Regions from separate parts of the Peribacillus sp. YIM B13472 genome, predicted to be linked through region 1. Evidence: riboswitches for the same ligand, from Rfam matches in the RefSeq annotation. Region 1 holds a riboswitch; each other region holds the start of a gene.

Region 1 (7,840 bases):
TACCTAGATTACACACAAAATCGAATAAAAAAAGACCCTTTCAAGACCTTTTATCATTGCTATGTAAATTGAATGTGCGGCGGAATATAACTGGTTCGATTCATATAAATCATGCAGTTTATAAGCTCTACTCCGCTTCCCTTTTGATATTCCATCAACTGGGGCAAATATTTCTTAAGTAATAACTCGGCAAGTCCAGGGTCTCTCCCAATTCGTCAAAAATGGCCAAGACATTTTTCGGGAATCCATTTCGGGGAACAATATAGGCATGCATGGCCTGTTTGAAGGCATAATAATAATCCTCCAGCTTATTGGTGGACCATACACCCCCATAGTATCGTCAAGCCTCTTCCTCTTAGAATATCCGGAGAACATTCACCTATGTGAATGGAAAAAGAATCAGCAAAATGCGGCGAACCGCCTTTCCATACTTTTGGATATAAACGATCATCATCCCTCAATACGATCGCCACAAAGTCCCACGAAAAGAAATGATTCCACCGTAAAATCCAATGTTTCCTGGATTGTATCGAATTTCACTAAATTTCTTGCAGTCAGTCTTACATGATTCTCAATCTTTTCCAATAGTTTCGTTCTTTTCTCACTCTTGTTCATAGGAGTAACCCCCATTTTCATTCATAATAAAGGAATAACACATTTAAACACATAAAAATCTGAATCATGAAGCGAAATCCATTCAGAAGCCTTTGGAAATTTTTTGCCCTTTCTTATTGGATGATGCCCCTTTTTAGGAATTTTAAATTCTGTCGTCAATGCTAAGAAATGAATAGCCCTCGGTTTGTCGTTAATATTATCCATATAGATAGAAAGAAGGACCCATGCTATAATTTAGTGCGTTAAAAAGGAAATGAACACACATATATAGAAAGAAGGAGTGTTTCTTTGAATACATCTGGATATAAACAGGAATGGTTCGGCAACGTTAGAGGAGATGTTCTATCGGGAATTGTCGTTGCCTTGGCATTGATTCCGGAGGCGATTGCCTTTTCGATCATTGCTGGCGTTGACCCAATGGTTGGTCTATATGCCTCATTCTGCATTGCCATCGTCATCTCTTTTGTCGGCGGAAGGCCGGGAATGATATCGGCAGCCACTGGCGCAATGGCACTCGTCATGGTCGATCTTGTTAAAGATCATGGCTTGAACTATTTACTTGCTGCAACAATATTGACTGGTTTGCTGCAAATTTTACTAGGGGTTTTAAAAATCGGGAAATTAATGAAGTTCATACCGAAGCCGGTCATGACTGGTTTTGTGAATTCTTTAGCCATCTTGATTTTCACGGCACAGCTCACCCATTTCGTGGGCGAAACATGGATCATGTATGTCATGACAGCCGTTTCTTTAGCTATCATTTATCTTTTTCCGCTCATCACGAAAGTCATACCTTCACCACTTGTCGCCATCATATTCATGACGATCGTCGCTGTTACCACGGGGGCTACGGTACGGACGGTTGGGGATATGGGGCAATTGACCGAAGCGCTTCCGATGTTCATGCTTCCAGATATCCCTTTGACCTTCGAAACTTTGGCGATCATTTTCCCTTATTCCATTGCCCTCGCATTTGTTGGGCTGCTTGAATCATTATTGACAGCTCAAATAGTCGATGAGATGACTGACACGGACAGTAATAAAAATAAGGAAGCCAAAGGTCAGGGGATTTCGAATATCATTGCCGGATGCTTTGGCGGCATGGCAGGATGTGCGATGATCGGCCAATCCGGTATCAATATTAAATCGGGAGGAAGGGGCCGGCTCTCCACATTTGTAGCTGGCGCATTCCTTATGATATTAATCGTGGTACTGAATGATGTCCTTATTAAAATCCCGATGGCTGCACTTGTCGCAGTCATGATCATGGTTTCAATCGGGACCTTTGACTGGTCTTCCCTAAAGAGGCTCACTAAAGCTCCAAAGTCGGATGCAGCCGTGATGATCGTGACGGTCCTCATTGTCCTTTATACACATGATTTATCAAAAGGGGTATTTGCCGGAGTGCTCTTGAGCATGATTTTCTTCTCGGCTAAAATTTCTAAAGTGGCTGTAGAGAAAACGGAAGATTTCCAGGCTAAGAAAATCATTTATCATATCAGCGGGCAAATATTTTTCGCTTCTGTCCAGGACTTTGTTTCGAAGTTCGACTTCAAGGAAAAAGCCGATTCAATCGTCATCGACTTTTCCCATTCTAAAATCTGGGATGCTTCGGCAGTCGGTGCTGTTGATACGGTTGTCCTTAAATATCAGCTTCTGGGAATACCTGTCCAAGTGCAAGGACTCGATGAAGAAAGTTCGTTATTGCTTGAAAAACTCGCCACCTCAGAAAGTAAAATATCTTGAAGAAGTAAAATTTTGCTGAATAGAAACTTTTCAAACCGACAAAATAGATAACATGAATGATTCCTTTTGAAAGGAGCGAAAAGCATGACACCCGAGCAGGATTATACGGCAGCAAATCTGTCACCGGATTTATTGAATGAACTGAAAAGCTTTGAAAGCAGACTTGGCGAGGAAGCCAACAAAGAACTGATTGTCATTGCCTATGAAAAAGAAAAGGAAGCTTTGAATTAAGAAAAAAGACTCAAAACACCCTTAATGGTGGTTGAGTCTTTTTTTTGCATGTACAGAAAAAGGATGCCCATGTTATTAATGAGCACCCCTTTTCCTGTATTATTTGCTGAATACGTCCGTTAAGACCGGCACGATTTGTTTTTTACGGGATACAACGCCTTCTAAGACGGCGATGTTATTGTTTAATGAAACGTCATATGCTTTTTCCACTGCATAAGCTGCCTTACCAAGAGCCAAGGCAACAGAATCATTAGTCAAGATATCCGTTACGACAAAAAGGAATAAGTCCAATTCCTTATCAGCGATGACCGCTTCAATCGCCGCTTCCAATTCTGTTTGCTTAGCAAGGACTTCGTTCGGATCTACAGCATTGACCTGTGCTATCTCCACTTTTGCCATTCCCATGGAGAATTCCTTTGCATCAAGAGTGATAAGCTGGGCAATCGTTTTGTCGCTCAAGTCAGCTCCAGCTTTCAACATTTCCAAGCCGTATGTTTCAGCGTCGACTCCCGCAATGGCAGCCAGTTCCATTGCTGCTGCAACGTCTTGCTCCGTGCATGTAGGTGATTTGAACAATAACGAATCGGAAATGATGGCAGACAGCATAAGACCTGCGATTGCTTTAGGGACTTCAATGCCGTTTTCTTTATAAATTTTATTTAAAATGGTTGCCGTACAGCCAACTGGTTCCGCACGGTAATATAGTGGATCGCTTGTTTCAAAGTTAGCGATACGGTGATGGTCGATAACTTCCAACACACGGACTTGGTCAATATCTTCAGCACTTTGCTGGCGTTCGTTATGATCGACCAGGATTACGCCTTCAGCTTCCCCTGCAACTTTTTCCACAAGGCGGGGAGCTTCGAATTTGAATTGGTCCAATGCATATTGAGTTTCACCATTCACTTCACCCAGACGAACTGGTTCAGCGTTGATACCTAACTGCTTTTTCAGGTCTGCATAAGCGATTGCTGAACAGATTGTGTCTGTATCCGGGTTTTTATGTCCAAAAACTAATACTTTTTCCAAGATTTTATCCCCTTTTTCTTAAATATTTTTCCGCGAATCCCCTTATCGCAATAAGGGAGAGCCACCTTTACTAGACACTTTATTTTAACACAAAATCGCGTAAAATCAGCGCTTGAATTACCCATTCCCCAATAAAATCTTTCATTCCCTCACACTCTGCCATCACTTTGTCAATAGATAAGGATTGGTTTTTTTCAAATATATTAGTTGAATTATCATCGTATATGGCTTACGATAATATAAGCAGAAATACTAGATATTGATTATACAAACATTACTAATAACTATATATAGAATTTTTTATAATCCAAGGTGCCAGTGATGGCTGAAAAGGGAATCCGGTGTAAACCCGGAACTGTCCCCGCAACTGTAAATGTGACGAAATGAGATACCCACTGTATAGCTCTCTATACGGGAAGGACTCAAAGTAGGATGATCATGAGTCAGGAGACCTGCCTTGAATTTTTCACGTTTCTTATTCTTCGGGGATTGAGATGATGAAACGATAGTTTAACGGCTATTTTTTCATGGCTCTTTTATTCTATCGTTTGATCCGCTCAATTCATTGGGCGTTTTTTTTATTTTAGCTGAAGTTAACTAGGAGGATCATTAATGACTCAAACATATAACTCTACCATAAGTGAAAATGACACAGAAACGAAATCCATCCAGCTTGAGATGTTATCAAAGGAATTCGAAGGCCATCTCGATATGGAAAAGTTCAAAAAGCGTTTTACAAAATGGCTAGATCGCAAAAGTGACTCAACCGAAGAACAGGCATCAAAAAAACTGATTCAGCTCGCTCTTGAAAATGTGGATATCGATGCTCCGGATTGGACGTTCGTCGCTGCAGCAGAACTGTTGAATACAATGTATAGGGATGCACAAGCCAATCGAGGTTATGAAGGCATGAGTTATGGCCCATTCTATGAGCTGATCACGGAACTCTCCCAGCTTTCAGAAGGTCAGCGTTATCCCATTTATAAATCAGAACTGCTATCTTCATATACGAAAGCGGAAATTGAGGAATTGGGTTCGGTGATCGACCCGGAAAAAGATAAATTATTCTCTTACATAGGCATCTACTTATTGAACGACCGCTATCTAGCCCGCCCACAAAAGGATAAGGTCTACGAACTGCCACAAGAACGTTTCATGATCATCGCGATGGAAATCATGCGATTGGAAAAAACGGAGCACCGCCTGCAACTTATAAAAGAAGCATACTGGGCCATGTCCAATCTTTTTATGACCGTTGCGACTCCTACACTCTCCAATGCAGGTAAAACACATGGACAGTTAAGCTCTTGCTTTATCGACGCAATTGAAGATTCCATTGACGGAATCTACCTATCAAACTATGATGCAGCAAAAGTATCTAAATTTGGCGGCGGTGTCGGTCTTTACGTCGGTAAGGTTCGCTCGCTTGGTTCTGATATCCGTGGTTTCTCTGGAAACAGTTCCGGCACGACCCCCTGGATTCGACTATTCAACCAGACAGCCGTGAGTGTCGATCAATTGGGTCAACGTAAAGGTGCCATCGCGATTTACTTGGATGCCTGGCATAAAGATATCATGAGCTTCCTCGATTTGAAGACACAAAACGGGGATGACAGATTAAAAGCCCATGATATTTTTACAGGTGTATGCATACCCGATTTATTCATGGAAGCTGTACGCGACAGAAAAGAATGGTATCTTTTCGATCCTCATACCGTTAAGCAAACCCTTGGATTTTCACTTGAAGATCTTTATGACGAGAAGAAAGGCGAAGGAAGCTTCAGGAATCATTATGCACTTGCTGTCGAGGCCGCAGAAAATGGCACGCTTCCAAACTATAGCTTCGAAAAAATCAATGCGATGGACATCATGAAAAGCATCATGATTTCTCAATTAGAAGAAGGCGTACCGTATATGTTCTACCGCGATGAAGTGAATCGGAAGAATCCCAATAAACATAAAGGTATGATTTATTGTTCTAACCTTTGCACGGAGATTGCCCAAAACCTAAGCCCTTCGACGATCACGGATGAATATGAAACAGAAGATGGAGATGTTGTCGTGGTTCGTAAAAGCGGCGATTTCGTTGTCTGCAACCTTTCATCCATTAACTTGCCCCAGGCGGTGGGCAGCGATGTTCTGGAAAGATTGATTCCCATCCAGATCCGCATGCTGGATAATGTCATTGATGTGAATAATCTTCCTGTCAAACAAGCATCCATCTCGAACAAACGTTACCGGGCAATTGGTTTAGGAACGTTTGGATGGCATCATTTACTTGCCACACAGAATATTTATTGGGAATCCGATGAGGCTGTTCACTATGCAGATGCTTTATACGAAAAGATCGCTTACTTAACAATCAAGGCATCCAACGAATTGGCCAAGGAAAAAGGATCATACCCATATTTTGAAGGATCTGATTGGCATACAGGGGACTATTTCGAACTGCGTGACTATACAGATCAAAAATGGATGGATTTAAAAGCAGACGTGCAGGAACATGGGACCCGTAATGGATATTTAATGGCCATTGCCCCGAATTCTTCGACAGCTAAAATCGGTAATTCCACGGATGGAATCGATCCTTTGTATGAAATTGAATTTTACGAAGAAAAGAAAAACTTCAAATTCAAGGTGACCGCGCCAGGCTTGACGCCAAATACGTATGAATATTATAAAAAGACGCGATTTAATTTGGACCAACTGGAAAGCATCAGGCAAAACGCAGCCCGCCAACGCCATATTGACCAAGCAATCAGCTTTAATCTGTATGTACACAATACAATCAAAGCGAAGGTCCTATTGGATATCCATTTAACGGCATGGGAAAGCGGATTGAAATCAACGTATTATGTACGTTCGACTTCTTCCGAATATGACAATGCCTGCGAAAGCTGTTCAAGTTAACGACAATCATAACCTAGTAATCTATTCTTAAAGGAGTTTTCACGAATGACCAATCATATCAAAAAGATTCGGATGCTCGAACCTACGCATCCAACCAAGGCAACCGGTGTTTTCAAAGGAGAAGCTTCAGGCTTCCTCCTTTGGAACGATATTCAGTATGAAAAATTCTATGATACCTATACACAGCTCATCAATAACTTTTGGAAGCCTTCGAGCGTGAACATGATTCAGGATAAAAAGCAGTGGGGCGAACTGGACGAAGATATCCAGGACGCTTTTCTCGATATCCTTACGATGATTGCTGGAATGGACAGTCTTCAAACGCCCACTCTAGTAGAAATCCTTCGGTACATCAAAGATCCGGCGGCAAAAGCTATCCTGGCCAACATGGCCCAGCAGGAATCGATCCATAATGAATCTTATTCCTATATCCTTGCTTCCTTGATTCCTGTAGGCAAGCAAAAACAGCTTTTCGACCGCATTAAAGAACATCCTGAAGTGATTAAGCGTAACCAACCGATCGTTGATGCTTATCAAACGTTCGTGGACGATCCCAGCCCTCAGCATTTATTCGAGGCACTGATCCATTCAACGAACCTTGAAGGGATATATTTCTATCTTGCTTTCGCCTTTTATTATAATTTAGGACGACAAAATTTAATGACTGGTTCAGCTACGATGATATCCTATATTCATCGCGATGAAATGGTCCATTTCGATTTCATTGGAATGCTCGTTCAAATCTTGATGTATGAATATCCTGAGTTAAATAATGAAGAAAACACGAAGTTCATCTATAAAACGATTGAAAAAGCAGTCGAACTCGAAAAAGAATGGTCTGAATATATGCTCGAAGATATCCAAACCAAAGCCGATCTCGATTTGGAAGAATTCAATGAGTACATCGAATATATCGCCAACAAACGGTTACGTATGCTAGGCCTTGAAAATTTGTATAAAGAGTATGGCGAGAATCCGATGCCATGGATCAAAACGTTCGATGATGAATCCATCGGACTTACCAAAACCGATTTCTTCGAACAGAAGTCAAGGACATACAGTCAAGTAAATGCCAGCAATGGGTTCGATGAGCTGTAAAGTTGCCATTGTCTATCATTCTGCCGGTGGCAATACAAAAGCGCTTGCTGAAGCCCTCGCTTCCCTTTTACCTGAAGCTGGACTATATCGAATGAATGAATTTGACTTACATACATTGCCGGATTACGATGCATTGATCGTCGGCACCTATACATGGGGAAATGGGGAGCTTCCTGCTAAATCAGCAGCCTTTTATAAAGAACTGGAACAG
Region 2 (7,840 bases), on a different contig from region 1:
TGGAACTGTTGCAACGCGTGCTGACGTTATTGAAAAGCTGTTCAATAGCTTCCTGGTCGAGAAGAGGGGAAAGGGCCTTCATGTTACCTCGAAAGGAAAACAACTTCTTCAATTGGCGCCTGAAGACTTGCGATCACCAGCTTTGACAGCTCAATGGGAGCAAAAGTTAACCGCGATTGCAAAAGGAAAGCTGCCAAAACAGGCTTTCATCGGAGATATGCGCACCTATGCCAAAAATATCGTCCATGAAATCAAAAATAGTGACCAAAAATTCAAGCATGATAATGTGTCAGGAACGAAATGTCCTGATTGCGGCAAGCTGATGCTTGAAGTGAATGGTAAAAAGGGAAAAATGCTTGTCTGCCAAGATCGTGAATGTGGCCACAAAAAAAGTGTTTCACGTGTAACAAATGCCAGATGCCCACAATGTCACAAAAAAATGGAAATGCGCGGTCAAGGAGAAGCACAGACATTCACCTGTAAATGCGGTTTTCACGAAAAACTTTCTTCTTACAATAAACGAAGAGGGCAAAATAAAAATCAAAAAGTATCCAAAAATGAAGTCTCCAATTATATGAAAAGGCAAAATAAAGAAGAGCCGATCAATACTGCATTGGCGGATGCCTTGGCAAAACTGAAATTCGATAAATAAAAGAAAAGAGTCCTTCACCTTTAGCTCCATGGTGAAAGGGCTCTTTTCTATGGGGTTATTTGAAACGGCGAAATTCCTATAAAAGAAAAAGACGGCAGAAAGGGATGGAGCGAGTGCTCCATCCCTTTCCATATATCTGCTTCTGTTAAATTTCATTCAGTACGGTGCCATGTAATTCATATTCAAGTGTTTTGTCAGTGTGTGTGTGTTTATCCGAATCTACTCGTGTGAGTGTACTGAATGGCTTCTGATCACCCGGACTGAAAATTGCTTCATCATTCTCTGGATTCCATAGGCTGTAAATACTCATGATCGTATCCTCCTCCTTTGGATGAGAAGACTAGTAATTCCCATAATCGATTATCATCTAACGCTTCAATTGACTCTAACGCTGATCACCGGGACTAAACACCGCTGCGTCATTCTCTTTGTTCCATTGGCTTCTGATTGTACTCATCATGCACATCATCTCCTTTGGTGAGAATGTCTTACAGTATTTTTATACCCGGATGGGACAGGTTAAAACATATATTTTAAAAAAAAGCATGATTTTATCCAGAAATCCATGTAAAACAAACTTCCTTTTACTATCAAACAGTTTGAATTGTATTGTTCGTTTTTTTTGCGGGGGTGTTCTTAAATTTGACAGTTTAACAAACTTGGTCAGTTGGAGCATACCCACGTTTTCGTTGCCCCCTGGTGGACTGACTTATAAAGTAACATTCTACTTCAAAGAATGTAAAAGTGAGTGGGCTTCGTACCCAGGCAACGTACATTATCTGTAAGGGGGGCCTGGTTGATAAGTTGGAAAAAAATCCGTACTCGTGAAAATTAAAGAACCATTTTTACTATATTGACAAATCATTATTGTAAAGTGATATAATTTTAAATTGTATGCATGACGAAAAGTAGGAGATAGAATCAAATGAATCAACCATTAATTAATATTGAGAGTAAATTCAGACCCGAGATCGAAGGGTTACGTGTTGTTGCCGCACTGCTGGTAGCGGTATATCATATATGGTTAAATCGTGTTTCTGGTGGAGTTGATGTTTTCTTTGTAATTTCAGGTTTTCTGATTACCACTTCAATTGTTTCCACAATTAATCGTACAGGGGAATATCGTTTTCGGCCATATGTCACAAAGTTAATGAAAAGATTACTTCCTTCTGTATTTTTTATTCTTGCAATTGTTCTGGTTTTAAGTTGGTTTTTATTACCTAAATCAATTTTAGATAAAACTATACATGAAGTATTTGCCTCAATGTTTTTCTACCAAAACTGGCAATTGGCTTTCTCGAGCACGGATTATTTAGATTCCAGCCAAATGAAAACGCCTGTTGAACACTTTTGGGCTTTGTCCATACAAGGACAATTTTATATAATCTGGTTTTTGGTATTCACTTTAATTTTATTGATAATAAAAAAATATAAATTAACTAAAGTTAAAACATTAATCAATACTATTTTAGGAATATTATTTGTATCTTCTTTTATATACTCAATATATTTAACCTCTGTCAATCAGCCATGGGCTTATTTCATTACGATGACACGTGTGTGGGAATTTGCTTTAGGCAGTTTGCTCTGTATCAATTTATCAGCAATCAAGGTAAATAAATATATTGCTACAGTGATAGGTTGGCTCGGATTAATCGGTTTAATTTTAACTGGAATAGTATTCAATGTATCTGAAATGTTTCCAGGGTATATTGCCTTATGGCCAATGACCTGCGCATTATTCATTGTTTTGTCTGGTACACGCGATACGAAATATGGTGTCAAACGCTTTTTAGGTTCCCCGGTAATGGTGAAGCTAGGTGGAATTGCTTTTGGAATCTATTTGTGGCATTGGGTATTATTGGAGTTCTATCGTTATAATGTCCAGGAAACTCCAGGATTCATCGTCGGAACTCTTATTATCATTTCATCAATTGCCCTTTCATTTTTAATGACTCGATATATAGAAGAGCCAATCCGAAGCTCAAAGGATAATAAATTCTCATTCAAGAGAATCGGGATAATGGGCAGTGTGAATGTACTCTTGATTGCATCTCTTTTAATTGGGGTATATATAGATCAAAATAAGCTGGAAAATAATATAAACGATAAAAATTATCCAGGAGCGTTAGCTGTAAAAAAACCTGATGATATACCTGATCAAGAACCGATTCCATCCTATTCTGAAGTCTTTGATGATTTACCGAAAGCGCATTTGGACGGCAGTAACCAAGGGTTAAAGGAAAGTGACCTGAAAATTGGGGAATATGGCGAAACTGAAAATTACGATGCTACAATTGCCCTGATCGGCAGTTCCCATTCAGAGCATTGGTTAGGTGCCATTTTAGAAGCAACAAAAGATGACAATTATCGTGTATTGAATATGACTCGTTCAGGTACACGTTTTTCAACAGGGTATGCGGATGATGATTTGAAAGGTATCTGGGTCAATAATGTTCTCGATTATCTAAAGGATTCAGATGTAGATCTTGTCATTTCTCACGCCACAGCTTCTGATACGCCTAATAATAAAATACAACAACAAATGGTTGATCAGCTGCAGTATGTTAAAGATGAATATGGTATTGAAGTGTTAGCGATTCGTGATGATCCAAGATATAGTTTTAATGTGCTGGAATCATTAGAAACACATGGACTAGAAGAAACTACAAAAAAAATGAATTCAGTAGATAATCAGAAAGACGAAAGCTTTTGGAGACAATTTGAAAAAGAGAATCAATCCTTGCATAAAATTGACTTAACAGATTACTTCAAGGTAAACGGTAAATTTCAGCCTATTATTGGTAATGTTATCATTTACCGTGATAATAGACATTTAACGAATACTTATTCTGAAAGTTTCGGACCTGTTTTTGAAGAAAAAATCAACGAGATAGGCCTAGATAGAAAATAAGTATAACTAAAGGGTAATTTGTTTGAAGTATAATATTGGTTATCTTGATATAAAGAATCTGAGTTCTGTGTTTTACAGGGCTCGGATTTTTTTATATCTATTAAGCTTGATGAAGTTGTGGTCACTTTGTCTAATTTAGCTTTGAGTCCTGCATTTTTTCCATCCCATAAATCACTTGCTCTTATACCAACAGAAAAAACCCTGTTACTCCGCGGAAGAAGCGCGTTGTAACAGGGTTTTTTAATTAGCGTCCCAGATAGGAATCGAACCTACGACCTACAGCTTAGGAGGCTGTCGCTCTATCCTGCTGAGCTACTGGGACATATATATAAGTCGACGACTTATTTATTATATTTCTTATAGGCAAACTTTTCAAGCTTATAGCACATACTTATGAAAAAAATCTTCATAAATGCTCAGCAGGTCACTAAGCTCTCGCGTTTTCCTATCATTTCATTAAATGGAATACTTTATTATCCGCTAGTTTTCTGGTACTATTACACTAGAAAAAATTAGGGGAATGATAGTGAAAAGATATAGAGTTTTATGGATGGTGGCATTGCTGGGGATTTTGATTTTACCTGGATGTTCACAACGGATTTTAGAGGGTATAGGCATAAAGACGGCAGCACCGATTGCGGAAGATGACATTGAGGTGGCCGAGGCGGCTGAGAATGAGACCGGTCAGGATTTGGAAGGTCAAATCGATACGGGAGACTGGATAACGGCCGAGTCCGCAGTCCAGCTTCCAATCTTGATGTATCACAGCATTTCTGAAGGTAATGGCCTTCGGGTTCCAAGTGAGGAATTCCGATCACAGATGGCTTGGCTTCGGGAAAATGGTTACTATACATTATCCCCTGAAGAAGCATACCTCGTTTTAACCGAGAATCGGATGCCAAGTGAGAAGTGCGTCTGGCTTACTTTTGATGATGGTTACACAGATAACTACACGGAGGCTTTCCCGATATTAAAGGAAAATGATATGAAAGCAACTGTCTTCATGATCGGTAAGTCCATTGATAAAGGTCATCACCTGACTGAAGATCAAATGTTGGAGATGAGCAGGAATGGGATTTCGATCGAAAGCCATACCATCAACCATTTGGAGCTGAACCGCATGACGGCAGAGCAGCAAGAAGCGGAAATGGTTCAGTCGAAGGAGCTATTCGACCGTATCCTCGATCAGGACACGACAGTGCTTTCCTATCCGGTTGGCCGGTATAATGAAGAGAGTCTAAGGCTGTCAGAAGAAGCTGGATACAAGATGGCAGTCACTACCGAACCTGGGGGAGCTTCAAGGGACCAAGGGATGCATGCCCTGCATCGAGTTCGGATTTCACCCGGGTTATCAGTCGATGGGTTTGCGTCACTGATTGAAAATTCTTCAAATCATTGAAGGTGGACGGGTCATTTCGAACTTGTTCAGAAAAATCATATAATAATCGATTCTAACATGGTGTATAATGAAGGCAGTGAAAATTATATGCATAAGAACGATTTGGTGTCTTAATGACTTAAAAGGGAAGTTGGTGAAATGCCAGCGCGGTCCCGCCACTGTATATGGGAGTTGACGGCTGTGTACCACTGTATGAGATATGGGAAGGTGCCGTTGACGATGACCATGAGCCAGGAGACCTGCCGAATTCGTACACCTGTAACCTACGCGGATGGGAAGGTGTGTGGCAGACCCTAAGAAAGAGTCCGTAATGATATTGTTGCCATGCAAGCACCTTCCGTTTAACGGGAGGTGCTTTTTGTTTTGGGGGCATCTTCCAACAATGCGTTTTCTTTATTTAGGTGGGAAGAAATTAAATGAAAAGATTGTGGGGAATGAAAATGAAGAAGATTTTTGGTCTGATATTGTTGATGTTGCTTACTGCAGGCATGATGGTTGGCTGCAGTGATGCTACTGATGAAGGAAAAGAAAAGCAGCAAACGAATCATGCTCAACACGAAGCTTTCCCGATTACGATTAAAGATGCAACTGGGGAAAAAGTAACGATAGAACAAAAACCGAAGAAAATCGTTTCGTTGATACCAAGTAATACGGAAGTGGTCTTTGCACTTGGTTTGGGCAAAAAGGTCGTTGGTGTATCCGACAATGATAATTACCCGGAAGAAACGAAGGAAATTGAAAAAGTTGGCGGAATGGAAATGAACACAGAGCTGATTGTCTCCATGAAGCCTGATCTTGTTCTTGCGCATGCATCAAGTGCCCATAATTCAAATGAGGGTTTACAACAACTTAAGGATGCTGGAATAGATGTCCTCGTAGTCAATGATGCACAAAGCTTTGACCAAGTCTATAAGTCTATTGAAATGATTGGACAGGCAACGGGAGAACATGATAAGGCAAAAGAAATCGTTACGGATATGAAAACGAAGCTCAAGGATATCCAGGAAAAGGCCAAATCCGTAAAGGAAGAGGATAGGAAGACCGTTTTAGTGGAAGTTTCGCCTTCACCGGATATATACACACCTGGAAAAAATACTTTCATGAATGAGATGCTTAATATTATTTCAGCGGATAATGCTGCTGCTGAATTGGACGGATGGGCAAAAATTGATGAAGAGTCGATGATTGCTGCAAATCCGGATGTCATCATTACAACGTATGGTTACTATACGAAAGATTCAGTAAGTGAAGTGACGGGCCGAAAAGGATGGCAAGACGTAAATGCTATTAAGAATGGCCAAGTCTTTGATGTCCATTCTGACTTGGTGACCCGTTCCGGTCCACGTTTAATAGAGGGAGTAGAGGAACTTGCCAAATCAGTCTATCCGAACCAATTTGACAACTAAATGGACGTTTGCTTATTTGATTGCGTTGTTAATTTTGTTATTCGCAATGACGATAGGCATTTCCTTTGGTTCGGTGCCAGTACCCATTCCCGTACTTATACAAATAATCGGCAAGGAGATTTTCCATTTGCCGATTTCTGCTGATCCGGATGTGATGCTTACGAATATCGTGATGAACATCCGCTTGCCGCGTGTATTGCTTGCGGGTTTGGTCGGGGCATCACTTGCGATTGCAGGTGCGGCTTTTCAGGGACTGCTCCGGAACCCGCTCGCTGATCCTTACACATTGGGTATTTCATCAGGAGCATCGGTCGGCGCCGTATTGACAATATTCTTGAATATTTCACTGCCATTCATCGGTTTATATACTCTTCCGGCATTGAGCATCTTATGCTCAGTGCTCACGATGCTTTGCGTACTGACTTTTGCAAAAAAAATGGATCGTTCGATGAAAGTGGAAACGATTATTTTAACGGGAATCATTTTCAGCTCGTTTTTAAGTGCCTTCATTTCATTGATGATTGCGCTGACGGGTGATGAATTAAGACAAATTATCGGCTGGCTGATGGGTAGCGTTTCAATGCGCGGATGGAATTACATTGCAATCATTTTGCCGTTTTTTATCATTGGTTCATTGATCTTGATCATGAATACAAGTGAATTGAATGCGATGACTTTCGGGGAGGACCGGGCAAAACACTTAGGTGTGAATGTTAAACGGCGGAAAATGTGGATCTTGATAGCCGGTTCGACATTGACAGGGGCAGCCGTTGCCGTTTCGGGGGCAATTGGCTTTGTAGGATTGGTCATTCCTCATTTTGTCCGAAAGATTTGGGGGCCTGACCATAAACATTTACTTCCGTTGTCATTGTTGATAGGAAGCGGATTCTTAATATTGGCGGATTTTGTGGCACGAACGATCATTGCCCCATCGGAACTGCCGATCGGGGTGATCACCTCACTTATCGGGGCACCTGCATTTGCGCTGATTTTATTAAAGAGACGGAGAGAAGGGTAAAAACGGATGCTTGAAGTAAGAGGGTTAACAGGTGGATATCATAACAAAGCTGTTTTGGACTCTGTCTCTTTTGATGTACATAAAGGGGAATTATTCGGGATTCTTGGTCCAAATGGCAGCGGAAAAACGACGCTTTTAAGCATGCTTAGCGGGGTGCTCGATTATAAAGGAGGAAGCGTACGGATAAGAGGCAGGGATTTGAAGGATTATTCGTCAAAACAACTTGCACAGGTCATTGCTGTGCTCCCTCAACATTCCTCATTAGCTTTCTCCTATACAGTAAAAGAGACGGTCTCACTTGGGCGATATGCCCATCAATCAGGTTGGTTCCATAGTTGGTCCGCGGAAGATGAATCGATTGTCCAACGAGTTATGGAACAAACGGGAGTAGCAGATTTTCAGGATCTTCATTTTGAACGTTTATCAGGAGGGGAGAGACAAAGGGTCTTGC
Region 3 (7,840 bases), on a different contig from region 1:
ATTAGAAAATTTTATTAGTGAGACAAATGATGTGTTGTGGTCATCCGTTTTAATCATCATGTTGATTGGGTTGGGACTTTATTTTTCCGTACGCACGAAGTTTGTTCAATTCAGAATGGTAGGGGAAATGTTCCGGCTATTGGGCGAAGGGGCCACAGCGGATAAAAAAGGTGTGACATCCTTTCAGGCATTTTGTATTAGTACGGCTTCCCGGGTAGGAACGGGTAACCTTGCAGGTGTTGCCATAGCGATCACTATGGGCGGACCTGGAGCCGTTTTCTGGATGTGGTTAATAGCACTGATCGGATCTGCTTCGGCTTTCATTGAAAGTACACTTGCTCAAATCTATAAGGTCAAGGATGGGGATGCATTCCGCGGCGGTCCTGCCTATTATATGGAAAAAGCATTGAATGCCCGCTGGATGGGCATCACTTTCGCTGTGTTGATTTCGCTTACATTTGGACTAGCATTCAACTCGGTACAAGCTAATACGATTACAAGCGCATTCAACGAATCGTTTGGGATTGAAAAGTGGGTTACGGCAATCATCTTGGCTATAGTCACGGCTGTCATCATTTTTGGCGGGATCAAATTGGTTGCAAAAGTCTCTGAAGTCATCGTTCCGATCATGGCAGGAGCCTATGTGATAGTGGCGTTGATTATCATCATCATGAATATTACCGAGTTACCGGGTGTTTTCGTTCTGATCTTTGAAAGTGCATTTAATGGAATAAAAGAAGTGGCTGGCGGGGTACTGGGAGCAGCCATGATGCAGGGAATCAAGCGCGGCCTATTTTCAAATGAAGCCGGGATGGGTAGTGCACCTAATGCAGGCGCGACGGCAGATGTCAGTCATCCCGTTAAACAAGGGCTCATTCAGTCACTAGGTGTTTTTGTCGATACGCTCATCATTTGCAGTTCGACTGCCTTCATCATTTTGTTTTCAGGTCTTTATACCTCGAAGGAAACGGATGGAATCGTCCTTACCCAAAATGCCCTTGGAACGGCATTGGGATCTTGGGCGGGTATTTTCCTTGCCATTATTGTACTGTTATTCGCCTTTAGCTCCATTGTGGGCAACTATTATTATGGAGAGTCGAACATTGGCTTCATAAATGAAAATAAGGTTTGGTTAAACATCTATCGTATCGCAGTCGTAGGGATGGTGATATTCGGTTCTCTTGCCTCATTGGATTTTGTTTGGGGACTGGCTGACTTACTGATGGCCCTTATGGCCATTATCAACCTGATCGCCATAGCATTACTAGGGAAGATTGCATTTGCTGCACTGGCGGATTATCAAATGCAAAAGAAAAGTGGGAAAAATCCTGTCTTCCATGTGAACAATATTAAAGGTTTGAAGAATGTGGAATGTTGGGGTGACCCATCCGATTATGTGGATGTGAAGAAGGAGGGCTAAGCTCTCATTAAACTTACAAGTAAAGTCCTTGAAAGGGGACTTTACTTGTAAGATTTTTTTTTGCCTTTTCCCTCCTTTTTTTATCATTATTGTATATTGCTTCATTTTTTACACAAAATACCTTTGTCTTAATACTGCTGTCAATCGATGATTGGACAATTTAAAAACTAGGAGTGAAAAAAATGGATAGCAAGCAATCAAAAAATGAATCTTCAGAAATCGCTGGAAGAATATATGATGTCAGTGATTATAAACGGGAAGATTCTTTATCTTCTGGACTGGCTACAACCCATGAACAAGTCTCGGATACTTATGCGGAAGGCGAAATAAAAGCAGTCGTTGATGATGTAAACGGAAGAGATATTGAGTTGCAAAAGAAAGAACTGAGAAAGAAAAGTAATAAATAATAGGATTTTTGCTTTTTAGGAACAAAAATTATCGCCTGATATTTTAAAGATTTGTCGGTATGATCCCCTAGCTTTTGGAAAGATGGAACAAGAGCTAGGGGATGCTTAATTAATAAATCCTTTCAGTCTCCAACATTTGAATCAATTCTTCCTTCGTTCTTGGGAAAAGGTCCCTTTCTGCAGGTTTCCTTGATTGAAGAAGGGCTTGAAACATTTCAAAAACCCATGGCTTCTCCAGATGTGCCTGCAGCAAAACGTCTTCATCATGGAAAACGGAAACAGGGTCCCCTTGGTATATCACCTTACCATCGTTCATGACCACGACTTCATCAGCCCATTGATAAGCTAAATTAACATCATGAGTTGATAGGATTATCGTTTTGTCAGGGTGATGGATACTGTCCAGCAGAGCCATGATCTGTCTTGAGAAATAAGGATCCAATCCAGCGGTAGGCTCATCCAAGAGCCAGACATCGGGTTCCATGGCGAGTACCCCTGCAATGGCGACACGTTTTTTTTGCCCTAGGCTCAAAAAATGAGTGGGTTTGTCTTTCAGTTCGGTTACTTCCGTTTCAGCCATTGCCCAATTTACTTTCTCCTGGACTGTATTTCTATCCCATCCTAAATTCATCGGTCCAAAAGATATATCCTGTTGTACATTAGCGGAAAAGAGCTGCAAGTCGGGATCTTGAAAAACGATCCCGACTTGCTTTCGTAATGATAATAATGCTTTACGGTCATATTTCATTTTCTTGCCCTTAAATCTGATCTTTCCTGCTGTAGGTTGTAAAAGACCATTTAAATGCAGGAATAAAGTCGATTTGCCGGCACCATTATTGCCTAATAATGCTACCTTTTTACCATGTTGGATCGTTAGCGAAAGATTGTTTAAAGCGAACGTTCCATCTGCGAATTGATGGGTGAGGCCTTCTATATGAAAAATATGCTCGTCCATTCTTGGTTTGCCTCCAATTTACAAAAATCCATTAATAAAGATTAAGCTTCCTAGTATTACAATCGTGATCAGCCAATTGCGTGAGGAATAGGTGTAAGTATCCTCGATATAGGAAAGGTTCTCCTGATAGCCTCTTGCGTTCATGGCCATCGTCAAATGTCCAGAGCGCTGCAATACTCCTAAAAATAATGATGAGATTAGTAATCCGAGAGATCGAATGCCTTTCCTTAACGAACCATACCCCAACCGTGAACCTTGTGATTGGTGAATGGCCAAAGCTGTATCTAAAAAAATAAAGATGAAGCGATAGGTCAGCTCTATTAAATCGACCAATAAGGAAGGCACTTTAAGTTTTCGCATCACCGATAGGATGACGGTAATGGGTGTAGTCAAGGTAAGGAAATATAAACAGCTGATGCTGCCGAATACGACAGTGATCAAATTGATCACTGTACCTACGCTGTCATCGCTGATGAATATTTGCCAGTTCCCGACATTCCAGGACCACCATATATTCGAAATCGAAGTTAATTTACTTGTAAAAGAAAAAAGGATGGTAATTGTTCCTGATAGTATAAAAAATCCTGGTAATAGAAGTAATTTAAGATAATAAGAAAACGGGATTTTTGCCGCAAAAATGATTAAAGCGCTCATCACCGTAAAAGTGATGAGCGAAACGGTCATATCCCTTACCGTTAACGAAAATAGCAAAAGGGAGAGTGCAAAAACCATCTTTTCCAACGGATGTACATCCTTTAGCCCATTGAAATAGGCATATTTATCAATGAGTAACATGCTTCGATTTTTCGGGAATTTCTTGTTTGGTTTGCTTATTCCTTTGTCTCGTTACACCTATGAAATAACCAATGAAACCAGCTCCGATTGCAGCTTGCAGCGCAAATAATAAGCTTTCGGTTTCTGCACCTGGCGGCTCCCAAATACTGTTGAACCATGGCTTGTATTCCGGCTGGATTTTAGTGATGGCTTCTTCAGCCTCCCCATCTGCACCGCCAAATTCCGTTCCTTGTTGTGTGATTAACGGGATGGTAGCTAGAATGACGACCAGGAAAAGCAGCAGTAAACTTTTTTTCATGTTAACGGGCCTCCTTAGATAAAACTCGCAGCAATTTCAATTCGCCTAGATTGTATTTTTTCAAGAAATTCATCACGACGACTGTCAATAACCCCTCACTGATTGCCAAGGGAATTTGGGTCAGGGCAAAAATTCCTGCAAATTTACTGAAAGAGGCCATGAATCCTCCTACCTCGGATGGAAAAGCAAGAGCAAGTTGAACGGAAGTTACCACATAGGTTCCCAAATCTCCAAAAGCAGCTGCCAAGAATACGGCAAGTGAAAAAGACCACCCCAATTTAGTTGCGCCCTTGAAGACGAAGTAAGCAATGAACGGTCCGCAAACGGCCATGGAAAATGCATTGGCTCCTAATGTCGTCAATCCTCCGTGAGCCAGTAAAACAGCTTGAAATAACAGAACGATGGAGCCAACCACACTCATGGCCAATGGTCCGAATAATATGGAACCCAAACCAACTCCGGTAGGGTGTGAAGAACTTCCCGTAACGGAAGGAATCTTTAGGGCCGATAAAATGAATACAAATGCACCCGATAGGCCAAGCATCATTTTTGTTTCTGGGTTTTCCCTTACTTTGGATCTAATGGACCGGTAACCCAAGATTAAAAATGGAAGCGTCACGGCCCACCAGAATATAGCCCATTCAATGGGTAAAAAGCCCTCCATGATATGCATGGCCATTGCCCGTTTTGGGACAAAAAGCAGTAAAATGACAAAATAAATGGTTTTCCAATTGGTTCTTTTCATTCTTTCTCCTTTCAACACTTTTAATTTTTCTGATCAATCTCTGAGAAGAAAGGCGCGCCCAACATAAAAAGCACTTCTCTCAAAGGAAAGAAGTGCGTAATGAACAGGAATTTTGCAGCATAAACCAACCATGGGCCTTTCTGCCTGATCCGCACACCCATCCTCGTAGGTTGAAACAGTTTCACGCTTCATGGCAGGTCTCCTGGCTTTGGTTCATCATCCCATTACATCCTTCCCATCTCATTTGACAGTGGATTATAGTTAAAGTAATAGGACTTCCCTTTACAGTGGCGGGACCGCTCCGGATTTTCACCGGCTTCCCTTTTAAGCTGAATTCCGAAAATTCAACACCATAAAACTTATGTAATTATTTAGAAAATTCTCGTATAGTGTACCATAAAGAAATAATTCCAGCTACACAATCTTTTTTTTTTTTTTGACTAAGTTTGTTGTAAGGAAAGGCTTGTGGGCAGGATATACACTATTAAACTTTTCTAAACAGTCGGAATAAACTATTGAATTTTGATAAAGTTGTTATATGATAGATAAAGTTAGTTAGAAATGTATAATAAAACCAAATATTTCATTTTAAAAGTGCTCTTGTGTAAATAATCAAGGGATAATAGGGAAATCGGTGAAAGTCCGATGCAGCCCCCGCTACTGTAAACGCTGATGAAATTGTCTATAGCCACTGGCATTGTTGCCGGGAAGGGACAAAGTAAAATGAAGCGTAAGCCAGGAAACCTGCTTTTAAAATTGCATGATACTTTTCGGAGGGAAAGGTAGAAGGACTATGACGATTTTGGGAGATTGGGCATTCTTGCCTGGGGCTCCTCATTCATATAGTTTTTTTAAACCTTGACTCTTATGTTAAGGTTTTTTATTTTGCCTTTTCCTTGAACGCAGGAGGAAGAAGATGACTACTTGGAACTTAATGGGTACAAATACACATCTGTTGATTTGTAATGGGAGCAGCTGTATGAAAAAGGGCGGGGAAGAAGTAACCCAAGCGATTCGCGATGAAATTACTTCCAAAGGACTGGACTTGAAAATCCATACAACCAGGACACGGTGTAACGGAAGATGTAAGGATGCCTGCGTTGTGATTGCCTATCCTCAAGGAAACTGGTATCGAGTGGAAACGCCTGATTTCGGTCGCCAGATTGTCAGCCATATCGATGATGGGGAGTTTGTGCCACAAATGATCTACCAATTCAATGATGGAAAAATGACACCTAATCCAGATTTTCCTGCTCATACGGGTATTTCAAAGAACAAAGCGTAAAAGGAGATGTCTTAATGAGTACAAACGGTAAATTATTCGTCGTGGGCTTTGGGCCAGGGAATTTTGAACACATTACCAAACGTGCTGTCGAAGCCCTTCAAGAAAGTGACTACATCATTGGTTATAAAACTTATGTTGAACTCATTCAGGGACTGCTTACAGATCAAACGATTATTAGTACGGGGATGACTGAAGAGGTATCACGTGCACAGGAAGCAGTGAAACAAGCTGAGCTGGGTAAGAAAGTTGCGGTTATTTCCAGCGGGGATGCCGGAGTTTACGGGATGGCTGGGTTGGTTTATGAAGTATTGATTGAAAAAGGCTGGAAAGAAGAAACTGGAGTGGGCATTGAAGTCATTCCTGGCATTTCTGCAATCAACTCTTGTGCATCTTTACTTGGGGCACCAGTCATGCACGATTCGTGTACGATCAGTCTCAGTGATCATTTAACTCCTTGGGAACTGATCGCTAAAAGGGTTGAAGCAGCTGCAATGGCAGACTTTGTCATTGCCCTGTATAATCCGCGCAGCGGCAGGCGGACCAGGCAAATTGTTGAAACACAGAAAATTCTCCTTCGCTACCGTTCGCCAGATACGCCTGTCGGGTTGGTGAAAAGTGCATATCGCGATAGGCAGGATATTGTCATAACCAATTTGAAAGAAATGTTGAATCACGATATTGGAATGTTGACCACCGTCATTATTGGTAATTCATCCACCTTTTTATATGATGACAAAATCATCACACCAAGAGGCTATCAGAGGAAATATACTTTGAATTCGGAAAAGCAACCATTGAAGCCGCATCAGCGTCTGCAAAAAGAAGCGGAACCGTGGGCATTAGATCAAGAAGCCGATTCCGTGCATGAAGCCTTTACCGAATCCGCTGGAGGAGTTGGATTACTTACAAAAGCACCAGAAAAGAAGCCAGCTTCCTTTGAAATGGCAATGGAAGCACTGTCAAGAGTCAAGGGTCAATCCGTTCAGCAATCCATTGAGCCAATTGTTCAGCAAAAATTGGAGTCGGTATTCGAACTTGCCGTTAGTCCAGGTGTGGCGAATAAACAATTCACTCCCAAACAAATGATGACACTTGCGGAAGTTGTCGGGGAAAAGGGCACGATGGAATACACGCCAAATCATAAAATCGTATTAAAGATTCCGACAACGGATCCGGAAGTCATTACGGGGAAATTGCAATCAGCAAACTTTCTATTATCGCCGATTGGAGATGTACTGACATTAAAAGCCTGTGATTTCTGTGATGGTGAAAAAACGGAATCCATTCCTTATGCGGATGAAATACATCGGGTGCTTGGCGGAATGAAAATGCCCAAGGAACTTAACATCGGTTTTAATGGGTGTGGGATGGCTTGTTATAGTGCTGTGATGGATGATATCGGGATTGTCTTCCGAAAAGGGAAGTTCGACTTATTTCTTGGAGCTAAACCGGTTGGAAGAACAGCCCATCCAGGCCAGCCTGTTGCGGAAGGCATTGAACCGGAACAGCTTGTTGAACTGATTACGGACATTGTCGCGGAGTATAAGCAAAATGCCCATCCGAATGAGCGGCTTTTTAAATACTTCAAACGTTCGAAAAAGATACAGAATTTTTCTTATCAGGACATCGCTCCAAAAATAAACATAGAGCCTGCGCCTTGTGAAGACTAATCAAGAGGGGGAAAGTAAATGAAAGCAGTTTTGTTCGTAGGACACGGAAGCCGCTTGGCTTCGGGAAACGAAGAAGTCCTTCATTTTATTGAAAATATGATTCCGGCATTGGATGAGCGCTTCCTTGTAGAAACGTGCTTCTTGGAATTTGCGGCACCGAATATATCCAAAGGCATTGATAATTGTGTAAAACGAGGGGCTACTGAAGTTATCGTCATACCGATCATTTTGTTGCATGCAGGACATTCGAAATTACATATCCCAG
Region 4 (7,840 bases), on a different contig from region 1:
AATAAGGTCATCCGTTTTGTCCTTACATGGGTGCTGCCATTCGCGTTTGTTGGTGTCTATCCGGCATCTTATTTCCTAAGAAAAGAAGAGTGGTATGCATATGCATTTGCCACACCTGTAATCGGGGTTGCCTTTTTCGTGATATCCGTTTTCATATGGAATCAGGGAGTGAAAAGGTACCGCGGGGCAGGGAACTAAAAAAACCCCTTCAACAGCATTCATGTTGAAGGGGTTTTTGTTTAGTTCCGTTTTTTCTTTCTTTCAATATATCTTGCTTGTGCTTGAACATATTGCTGCTTTTCCTCTTCCGTTTCCGGAATGACCTGAGGTACGTTTGTCGGCTTGCCGTCTTCATCAATGGCCAGCATCGTTAAAAAAGCGCGTGCCGTAAGCTGTTTTTCACCTGTTAATAGGTTCTCACGCTCCACTTTCACGAATACCTCCATTGATGTTCGGTGAGCACAGGTGACATAAGCTTCAAGGTTGATTGCATCCCCTGTCTTGATGGGGGCCAAAAAATCAAAAGAGTCGCTTGAAGCAGTCACAACGGGTTTTCGACAATGGCGCATAGCTGAAATGCAGGCTATTTTATCAACATAGGCCATTACTTTTCCGCCAAAGATGGTATTGTGATGATTTGTATCCGGTGGAAAAACAAGGTCGGTTAAAAAAGTCCGTGACTGCTGTGTTGGATGGGCAACGTTCTTTTCAATCATTGGCCTGTTGGTTTGGCTAAAAGGTTTTCACGGACGATTTTTCCTGCTTCGACCATGTTTTTCAGGGAAGCGACGGTTTCCGGGATACCCCTTGTTTTCAGGCCGCAGTCGGGATTGATCCAAAACTGATCTTTATCCAATACCTTGATGCCCCGTTCAATCATATCGACCATTTCTTCCACTGCCGGCACACGCGGGCTGTGAATATCATACACACCCAGGCCAATACCTTTTTCATATGTTTTTTCCTCGAATGCGGAAGCTAGCTCCCCGTGACTACGGGATGTTTCGATGGATATTACATCGGCATCGAGGGAGGAGATGACATCCATGAAACTGTTGAAGTCGCAATAGCACATATGCGTATGAATTTGGGTTGTATCCTCCACGCTTGATGTGGATATCAAGAATGAATTCACAGCCCAGTTCAAATACTCGTCGCGATCGCTTTTTTTCAATGGCAGACCTTCTCTAAGTGCAGGCTCATCAACCTGAATCATTTTAATTCCAGCGGATTCTAATGCAATGACTTCTTTTTCCAAAGCGAGCGCCAGCTGATAACAAACATTCTCCCTGGAAATATCATCACGGACAAATGACCAGTTCAAAATCGTAACAGGACCTGTAAGCATTCCCTTTACCGTCTTCTTCGTCAGTGATTGTGCGTATACACTTTCCCTGACTGTCATCGGTTCGATGAAATGGATGTCGCCGTAGATGACTGGTGGTTTCACGCAGCGGGATCCATAGGATTGTACCCAACCCTTTTCCAGAAAGACGAAACCGCCTAACTTATGGCCGAAGTATTCAACCATATCCGTCCGTTCGAATTCCCCATGAACGAGAACATCCAAACCGATTTCTTCTTGGATTTCGATCCACCTGCCGATTTCTTCGTTAACGAATGTTTCATATTGCTGAGCGGTCCATTCTCCTCTTTTGAATTTCCCCCGTGCTTGTTTAACTTCAAATGTCTGCGGAAAGCTACCGATCGTAGTCGAAGGAAGAAAAGGCAATTTGAAAAATTCCTGTTGTTTTTGGTAACGCTCTTTAAATGGAATGTGACGGCCGGCGGTCCTGGTTTTAACCTTTTCGACTTTCAATTGTACAGTCCCATGATTCCGTGCATTTGAACTTGCTAACGTTTGAACCGTACATTTATTGGCAACTACTTTTTCGGCGATTGCTTCAAAGCCTTGATTATTCCCTTTGACCAAGAGTGTGATTTCCTCAAGTTTCTCATCAGCGAAAGCAAGGGCCTGTTTCACTTCTTTTGAAAGGGCGGATTCATTGCGAACGGTCACTGGGACATGAAGCAGGGAACAAGAGGGCTGAAGCCAGATTTGGTCTTCGGCTACCTTTTTCTTAAGAGTCTCAATCAATTGAATTTTTTTCGTTAAATCAGATAGCCAAATGTTTTTTCCGTCAATCACACCTGCAGCAAGCACTTTGTCCTTCGGGAAGCCAAATGCTTCAAGGTTACTTAGATTTCTCCCTTTATCATGTACAAAATCAAGACCGATTCCTTGGACTTTTAATTCGATGACTTCTTGGTAGTGTTCCACGGCATCAAAGTATGTTTGTAGCATGATGTTCAGGTTTGGTGCTGCTTCATTCAGTTTTTCGTAGAGGTAAGTAACAGTTTGCATATCATCCTTGGAAATGGATGAAACAAGAGAAGGTTCGTCCATTTGTACCCACTTCACGCCTTCTTGCTCCAACTCCCGCAGGATTTGTGTGTATAGGGGAAGCAAGCTCAGGATGATGCCAGGGATCTCTTGTTTATTGAAGCCTTTGGAAAGGGAGATGAAGGTATAAGGTCCGATCAACACGGGCTTCGTTTCAATCCCTAGCTTTTCCTTGGCTTCCCGATATGCTGCAAGTGGTTTATTTTCTGTTAAAGTCAGCTGTGGCAGTTTTAATTCAGGGACAATATAGTGATAGTTCGTATTGAACCATTTCGTCATTTCGGAAGCGACTTCATCATTGTTTCCTCGAGCCATTGAATAATATACGGAAAGGGGAACGCTGCCGCCTTCATAGGCTGAATAACGTTCAGGAACAAGACCGAACATGACGGACATATCGAGCATTTGATCATAGAAAGTGAAGTCGTTGACAGGAATGATATCAATACCCCGTTGCTTCTGTTTTTGTAAGTTGCCTAAACGGATTGCTTTTAGTTGTGCCGTAAATTCCGCTTCATCGATTTTACCTGACCAGTAAGCTTCCAATGTACGTTTCCATTCACGATTTTCCCCGATTCGAGGGTAACCCAAACTACTGCTTTTCAAAATTCCCATCCTCCTACATTCATTTTATTGAACAATAAAAAAAGCATCCCTAACCGTCAAAAGAGAAAGTTAGAAATGCTTAAAATAAGAGGCATGCAGAATGCCCCTTACAATTATAAGGTCCCTAACACCTCCCTATCTCCCGTAGGTTAAAACAGTGTTGTCGAAATAGGCAGGTCTCCTGACTTAGGGATTATCATTAGCTGCGGGCCTTCCCGATCCTTTGATCAGTGGCATATTGGATGGCGCTAACACTCCCATTACAGTGGCGGGACCGTGCCGGAATTACACCGGACTTCCCTTTTAATCCTAATTTAAAATTAGGAACCTATTCCCACATATGAAATTTTACAAAACCTGCCTTTATAAACACTGTTTGCAGGCTAAAAATTTATAAAATAAAAACTATTATAAAAATTTAGACAATCTTAACATATCCGACCGAAAGGGTCAACATGGAAAAAAGATTCGGGAAAAGTATCCGTTTATTGAGTGTGTGGGTGATAAGGATTAGGTCTGTTCCTAAAAAAGAATATATTGTTTGGACAGGGAGTATGTATAGAGGGAGTGGCGTTTTGAAATGGGGCGTGGGGGATGACTTTCTACATCTTGATTGCAGGAATCATTTTTTGCATGGTGATGAGCATTCGTACGTTATTTCTTGTTGAGTCGGGAGGAAAGAAATTTTCTCTGGAGGATATGCTGTGGCTTGGCAATTTATATGCGACGATATTGGTTGGATTTGCCCTGATTTATTTATTATACGAGCTTCAGAATCATTCGGTGATTCTTGATATGGGCAATCGGTTGGATGGTACTTTCTATGAACAGTTGAAGACTTCTTTTTATTTCAGTGCGATGACGATGTTTTCTGTAGGGTATGGAGATATAGCCCCGATTGGTATGGGCAGGATGATAGCTACCATTCAGGCTTTCATCGGGTATACACTGCCGGCAGCGTTCGTGATTCGGACAGTTATCGATCTGGAGCAGAAAGATAGGAAGGATAAATGAAAGTTGTGTTTCTTTCGATTATTGGGTACTCTTACCATAATGAAAGAAATGGAGGGTTCAATATGACTGTTAAAATTGGAGAAAAAGCACCTGATTTCAAACTCCCTGCAAATAATGGTGAAATGGTTTCCCTATCGGATTTTAAGGGGAAAAACATTGTTTTATATTTTTATCCAAAAGACATGACGCCAGGTTGTACGACGGAGGCCTGTGATTTCCGGGACCATAATGAGCAATTCGAGGAATTGAACGCGGTCATCATTGGTATCAGCCCAGATCCAGCGGCACGTCATGAAAAATTCATTGAAAAACATGGATTGCCTTTTCTGCTGCTGGCTGACGAAAATCATGAAGCGGCTGAATCATTTGATGTGTGGCAATTGAAAAAGAACTTCGGCAAGGAGTATATGGGCATTGAACGTTCAACTTTCCTGATTGATAAGGCTGGTAAGGTAGTCAAAGAATGGCGTAAAGTAAAAGTCAAAGGCCACGTCGAAGAAGCGCTTGAAACTCTTCGCGACCTCGAAAAATAAGGGACAGGCAGATGAAGGATGAGCGAATAACGAGGCTTGCAGCCAGGCTGATTCATCATTCGATACAATTACAGCCAAAAGAGAGAATCCTCATACGGGGGCATATCAACACGAAACCATTATTGAAAGAGCTGATTGATGAAGTATACAGAGTGGGTGCTTATCCATATGTAGAACTCGAAGACGATGAGATAAGCCGCCACCTGCTACAAGGGAATGTGAAGGAGCAACTTGACACATCTTCGCAATGGGCTCTGAAGAAATATACGGATATCGATGCAGTCATCATCATCACAGGGGAAGAAAACGATGTGGAAATGACTGATGTTCCCATCGAGAGGCTCCGACTTCAAGGGGAGGCTATGAAATCCCCCACTCTTTTCTATGTAAACAACCGTCGTTGGGTCTTACTTAATTATCCCACCAACGCATCAGCGCAAAAAGCCGGCATGACCTTCAACAGGTACCAAGACTTTCTGTTGAACGTATGCACCATGGATTACGGGAAAATGGAGGCGGCCTTGAAACCGTTAAAACAATTGATGGAACGGACTGACAAAGTCAGGATCGTTTCACCAGGGACAGATTTGACCTTTTCCATTAAAGGTATGCCGGCCATCATATGTGCCGGAAAAAAGAATTTACCGGATGGGGAAGTGTTTACCGCACCCATAAAAGATAGTCTCAATGGAAGGATATCCTTCAACACACCCACAACCTATGAAGGAATCACCTTTAGTGACATAGAATTAAACTTGGAAAAGGGAAAAATCATTAAAGCAACTTCCAATCGTAACCCTGAAATGAACCGAATTTTGAATATTGATGAAGGGTCCCGGTTTATCGGGGAGTTCGCAATTGGAATCAATCCATACATATTGGAACCTATGGACGATATCTTGTTCGATGAGAAAATAAGCGGGAGTCTGCACTTGGCTATTGGGCTCGCCTATGATGAAGCGGATAATGGAAACCGTTCATCGATACATTGGGATATGGTCTTGATCCAGCGTCCTGAATATGGGGGTGGTGACCTCTATTTTGACGACGTCCCGATCAGAAGGGATGGCGTTTTCATTTTGCCGGAATTACATGCATTAAACCCAAATTCTTTAAAATAAAGCCTTTTTTAATAAGGGTAAGGCTTTTGTCCAACTCAAAAAGGGGACACCTGAATATGCTTTATTAAGGGAATACCTCCTCAGAGAAAGTTGCGCGGGACACATAGAGCCCGTGTTTTTTTATGTTAATTAAAAGGGAGAGATAAACATGTTAATACTTTCGACTGTCATTCCGAATGAAGGTATCCAAACGAAGCTGATGGAAGCTTTTCCTGATTTGAACTTCATTTATCAAAAAGGATGGACCGATGGGCCGCTTCGTGAAGCGGAAATCCTAATTACATATGGTGAAGACTTAACTGAAGAAATCATTGGGAAAGCGGCGAACTTGAAATGGATCATGGTCATGAGTGCAGGGATGGAATTAATGCCATTTAAAGCCATTGAGGAACGTGGCATTCTGGTGACCAACGCAAGAGGCATTCATAAAATCCCTATGGCCGAGTATACGATAGGGATGCTTTTGCAATATGAAAAGAAATTGAAACTGCTTATGAAGAATGAAAAGGAAGAGTTGTGGGATAGAAAGATTGAAGTAGGGGAATTGAATGGCAAGACTATGCTCGTTATAGGTGTCGGTGCAATTGGAGGGGAAGTGTCTCGTCTTGGGAAAGCCTTTGGGATGACGACGGTGGGAGTGAACCGGAGCGGGAAGCCAGTGGAATCCATCGATCAACTTTATACTCTGGATAATTTATTGGAAGCCATACCGGGAGCCGATTATATCGTATCCGTCCTGCCAAGTACTGATGAAACGAAGGGCTTTCTGCAAAAAGAGCACTTTAAAGCAATGAAAGAAACGGCAGTATTCGTGAATATTGGCCGAGGCGACCTGATTAACGATGAAGTGTTGATCGAAGCCTTGGATGCCGGAGAATTGTCCCATGCCATCTTGGATGTATTCGATCCGGAACCTTTGGGAAAAGGGCATCCGTTTTGGAGGATGGAGAATGTTACAGTCACACCGCATCTATCAAGTAAAAGCGGAGAATATTTACCAAGAACCTTTGCCATTTTCGAAAAAAACATGCGTGAATACCTGGAAGCTGGAAAAGACTTCACCAACGTAATCGACTTATCCAGGGGATACTAAACTCAATGTAAAAATGGTAAAGATTCAATGTGTTCATGAATAAACTAAAAAAGAATGGTTAAGCCATTGAATTATTGACAAATTCAACGCACAAAAGGTACACTATTTATAAATATTATAATTTAAGAATTCATACTTAATGAGAAAAAGAGGTGGATGGCGGTGTCTGAAGTTCAGTTAAAAGAAGCGTTGGATTCCTTAAAAGATACCGGTGTAAGAATAACTCCTCAACGCCATGCAATACTTGAGTATTTGATAAGCTCCATGTCCCACCCTACCGCTGATGATATATATAAAGCGCTGGAAGGCAAGTTTCCGAATATGAGTGTGGCAACGGTTTATAACAACCTGCGTGTGTTCCGTGAGGTAGGTTTGGTAAAAGAACTTACGTATGGTGATTCTTCAGCAAGGTTTGATTTTGTGACGACGAATCATTATCATGTAATTTGCCAAACTTGCGGGAAAATTGTGGATTTCGATTATCCTGCATTGGATGAAGTCGAGCATTTCGCTGCACAAGTCACCGGTTTCAATGTTAGTCACCATCGGATGGAAATCTACGGCGACTGTACGGATTGTGCGAAAAAAGAATCGCATTAAAAAAAGTTCCTCCACTTGGTTGGAACTTTTTTTCATGTTATCAAGAAATGATACAATTGTTAAAGACTTCTTGAAAGGGAATTCAGCTAGTGGAATTCCTCTAGTCATGCAGGCTTTTTCGGTTATATTTTTCGTTGAATTCTTCGCCTTCCAACTTTTTGTCAAGTGTCAATGGTTCTTCACAATGCATGCAAATATCTACACGGCCTAGGATTTTTGTAGGTTTGCTGCAGTTAGGGCAGACAACCTGGATCGATTTTGTAGAGAGCATTCCAATCCAAAAATAAACCCCTGTGCTTGCGATTATGAATAAAAGGCCCAGCCCCATGAAAATCGTCATGACAACAGGATTCGTTTTGAAGAAAAGACCAAGGTACATTACGATAAAGCCAATGAAAATCAAACTCAAAGCAAAAGTACGTATTTTATTGATTTTGCTAGAATATTTAGCCATGGATTGTCCCTCCTA

The links. Region 1 has a riboswitch for cobalamin ahead of ACFX4I_RS11210 (ribonucleoside-diphosphate reductase subunit alpha). Riboswitches for the same ligand answer to the same signal wherever they lie in the genome.
Region 2: it holds a riboswitch for cobalamin, as region 1 does, so the genes downstream of both, ACFX4I_RS05945 (ABC transporter substrate-binding protein) here and ACFX4I_RS11210 (ribonucleoside-diphosphate reductase subunit alpha) in region 1, are expected to answer to the same signal.
Region 3: it holds a riboswitch for cobalamin, as region 1 does, so the genes downstream of both, ACFX4I_RS05025 ((2Fe-2S) ferredoxin domain-containing protein) here and ACFX4I_RS11210 (ribonucleoside-diphosphate reductase subunit alpha) in region 1, are expected to answer to the same signal.
Region 4: it holds a riboswitch for cobalamin, as region 1 does, so the genes downstream of both, metE (5-methyltetrahydropteroyltriglutamate--homocysteine S-methyltransferase) here and ACFX4I_RS11210 (ribonucleoside-diphosphate reductase subunit alpha) in region 1, are expected to answer to the same signal.

What each region holds. Positions count from the first base shown of each region.
Region 1 is NZ_JBHZPG010000011.1:54,870-62,709, forward strand. It holds gene ACFX4I_RS11190 (hypothetical protein) at 451-615, opposite strand; gene ACFX4I_RS11195 (SulP family inorganic anion transporter) at 904-2,361, shown strand; gene ACFX4I_RS11200 (hypothetical protein) at 2,446-2,592, shown strand; gene ACFX4I_RS11205 (manganese-dependent inorganic pyrophosphatase) at 2,692-3,621, opposite strand; cobalamin riboswitch at 3,915-4,095, shown strand; gene ACFX4I_RS11210 (ribonucleoside-diphosphate reductase subunit alpha) at 4,234-6,531, shown strand; gene ACFX4I_RS11215 (ribonucleotide-diphosphate reductase subunit beta) at 6,577-7,629, shown strand; gene ACFX4I_RS11220 (flavodoxin domain-containing protein) at 7,619-7,840, shown strand, end outside.
Region 2 is NZ_JBHZPG010000005.1:112,860-120,699, forward strand. It holds gene ACFX4I_RS05920 (DNA topoisomerase III) at 1-652, shown strand, start outside; gene ACFX4I_RS05925 (hypothetical protein) at 798-962, opposite strand; gene ACFX4I_RS05930 (acyltransferase family protein) at 1,578-3,566, shown strand; tRNA gene ACFX4I_RS05935 (tRNA-Arg) at 3,815-3,888, opposite strand; gene ACFX4I_RS05940 (polysaccharide deacetylase family protein) at 4,093-4,965, shown strand; cobalamin riboswitch at 5,053-5,226, shown strand; gene ACFX4I_RS05945 (ABC transporter substrate-binding protein) at 5,406-6,371, shown strand; gene ACFX4I_RS05950 (FecCD family ABC transporter permease) at 6,334-7,389, shown strand; gene ACFX4I_RS05955 (heme ABC transporter ATP-binding protein) at 7,396-7,840, shown strand, end outside.
Region 3 is NZ_JBHZPG010000004.1:121,775-129,614, reverse strand. It holds gene ACFX4I_RS05060 (alanine/glycine:cation symporter family protein) at 1-1,420, shown strand, start outside; gene ACFX4I_RS05055 (YozQ family protein) at 1,603-1,827, shown strand; gene ACFX4I_RS05050 (energy-coupling factor ABC transporter ATP-binding protein) at 1,937-2,782, opposite strand; gene cbiQ (cobalt ECF transporter T component CbiQ) at 2,801-3,577, opposite strand; gene ACFX4I_RS05040 (energy-coupling factor ABC transporter substrate-binding protein) at 3,564-3,875, opposite strand; gene ACFX4I_RS05035 (energy-coupling factor ABC transporter permease) at 3,877-4,620, opposite strand; gene ACFX4I_RS05030 (hypothetical protein) at 4,654-4,812, opposite strand; cobalamin riboswitch at 4,796-4,990, opposite strand; cobalamin riboswitch at 5,196-5,386, shown strand; gene ACFX4I_RS05025 ((2Fe-2S) ferredoxin domain-containing protein) at 5,537-5,905, shown strand; gene cobJ (precorrin-3B C(17)-methyltransferase) at 5,920-7,575, shown strand; gene ACFX4I_RS05015 (sirohydrochlorin chelatase) at 7,594-7,840, shown strand, end outside.
Region 4 is NZ_JBHZPG010000027.1:65,121-72,960, forward strand. It holds gene ACFX4I_RS18895 (ABC transporter permease) at 1-198, shown strand, start outside; gene ACFX4I_RS18900 (acyl-CoA thioesterase) at 240-716, opposite strand; gene metE (5-methyltetrahydropteroyltriglutamate--homocysteine S-methyltransferase) at 713-3,019, opposite strand; cobalamin riboswitch at 3,165-3,357, opposite strand; gene ACFX4I_RS18910 (potassium channel family protein) at 3,605-4,024, shown strand; gene bcp (thioredoxin-dependent thiol peroxidase) at 4,087-4,557, shown strand; gene ACFX4I_RS18920 (aminopeptidase) at 4,569-5,678, shown strand; gene ACFX4I_RS18925 (D-2-hydroxyacid dehydrogenase) at 5,827-6,771, shown strand; gene perR (peroxide-responsive transcriptional repressor PerR) at 6,928-7,371, shown strand; gene ACFX4I_RS18935 (YgzB family protein) at 7,472-7,825, opposite strand.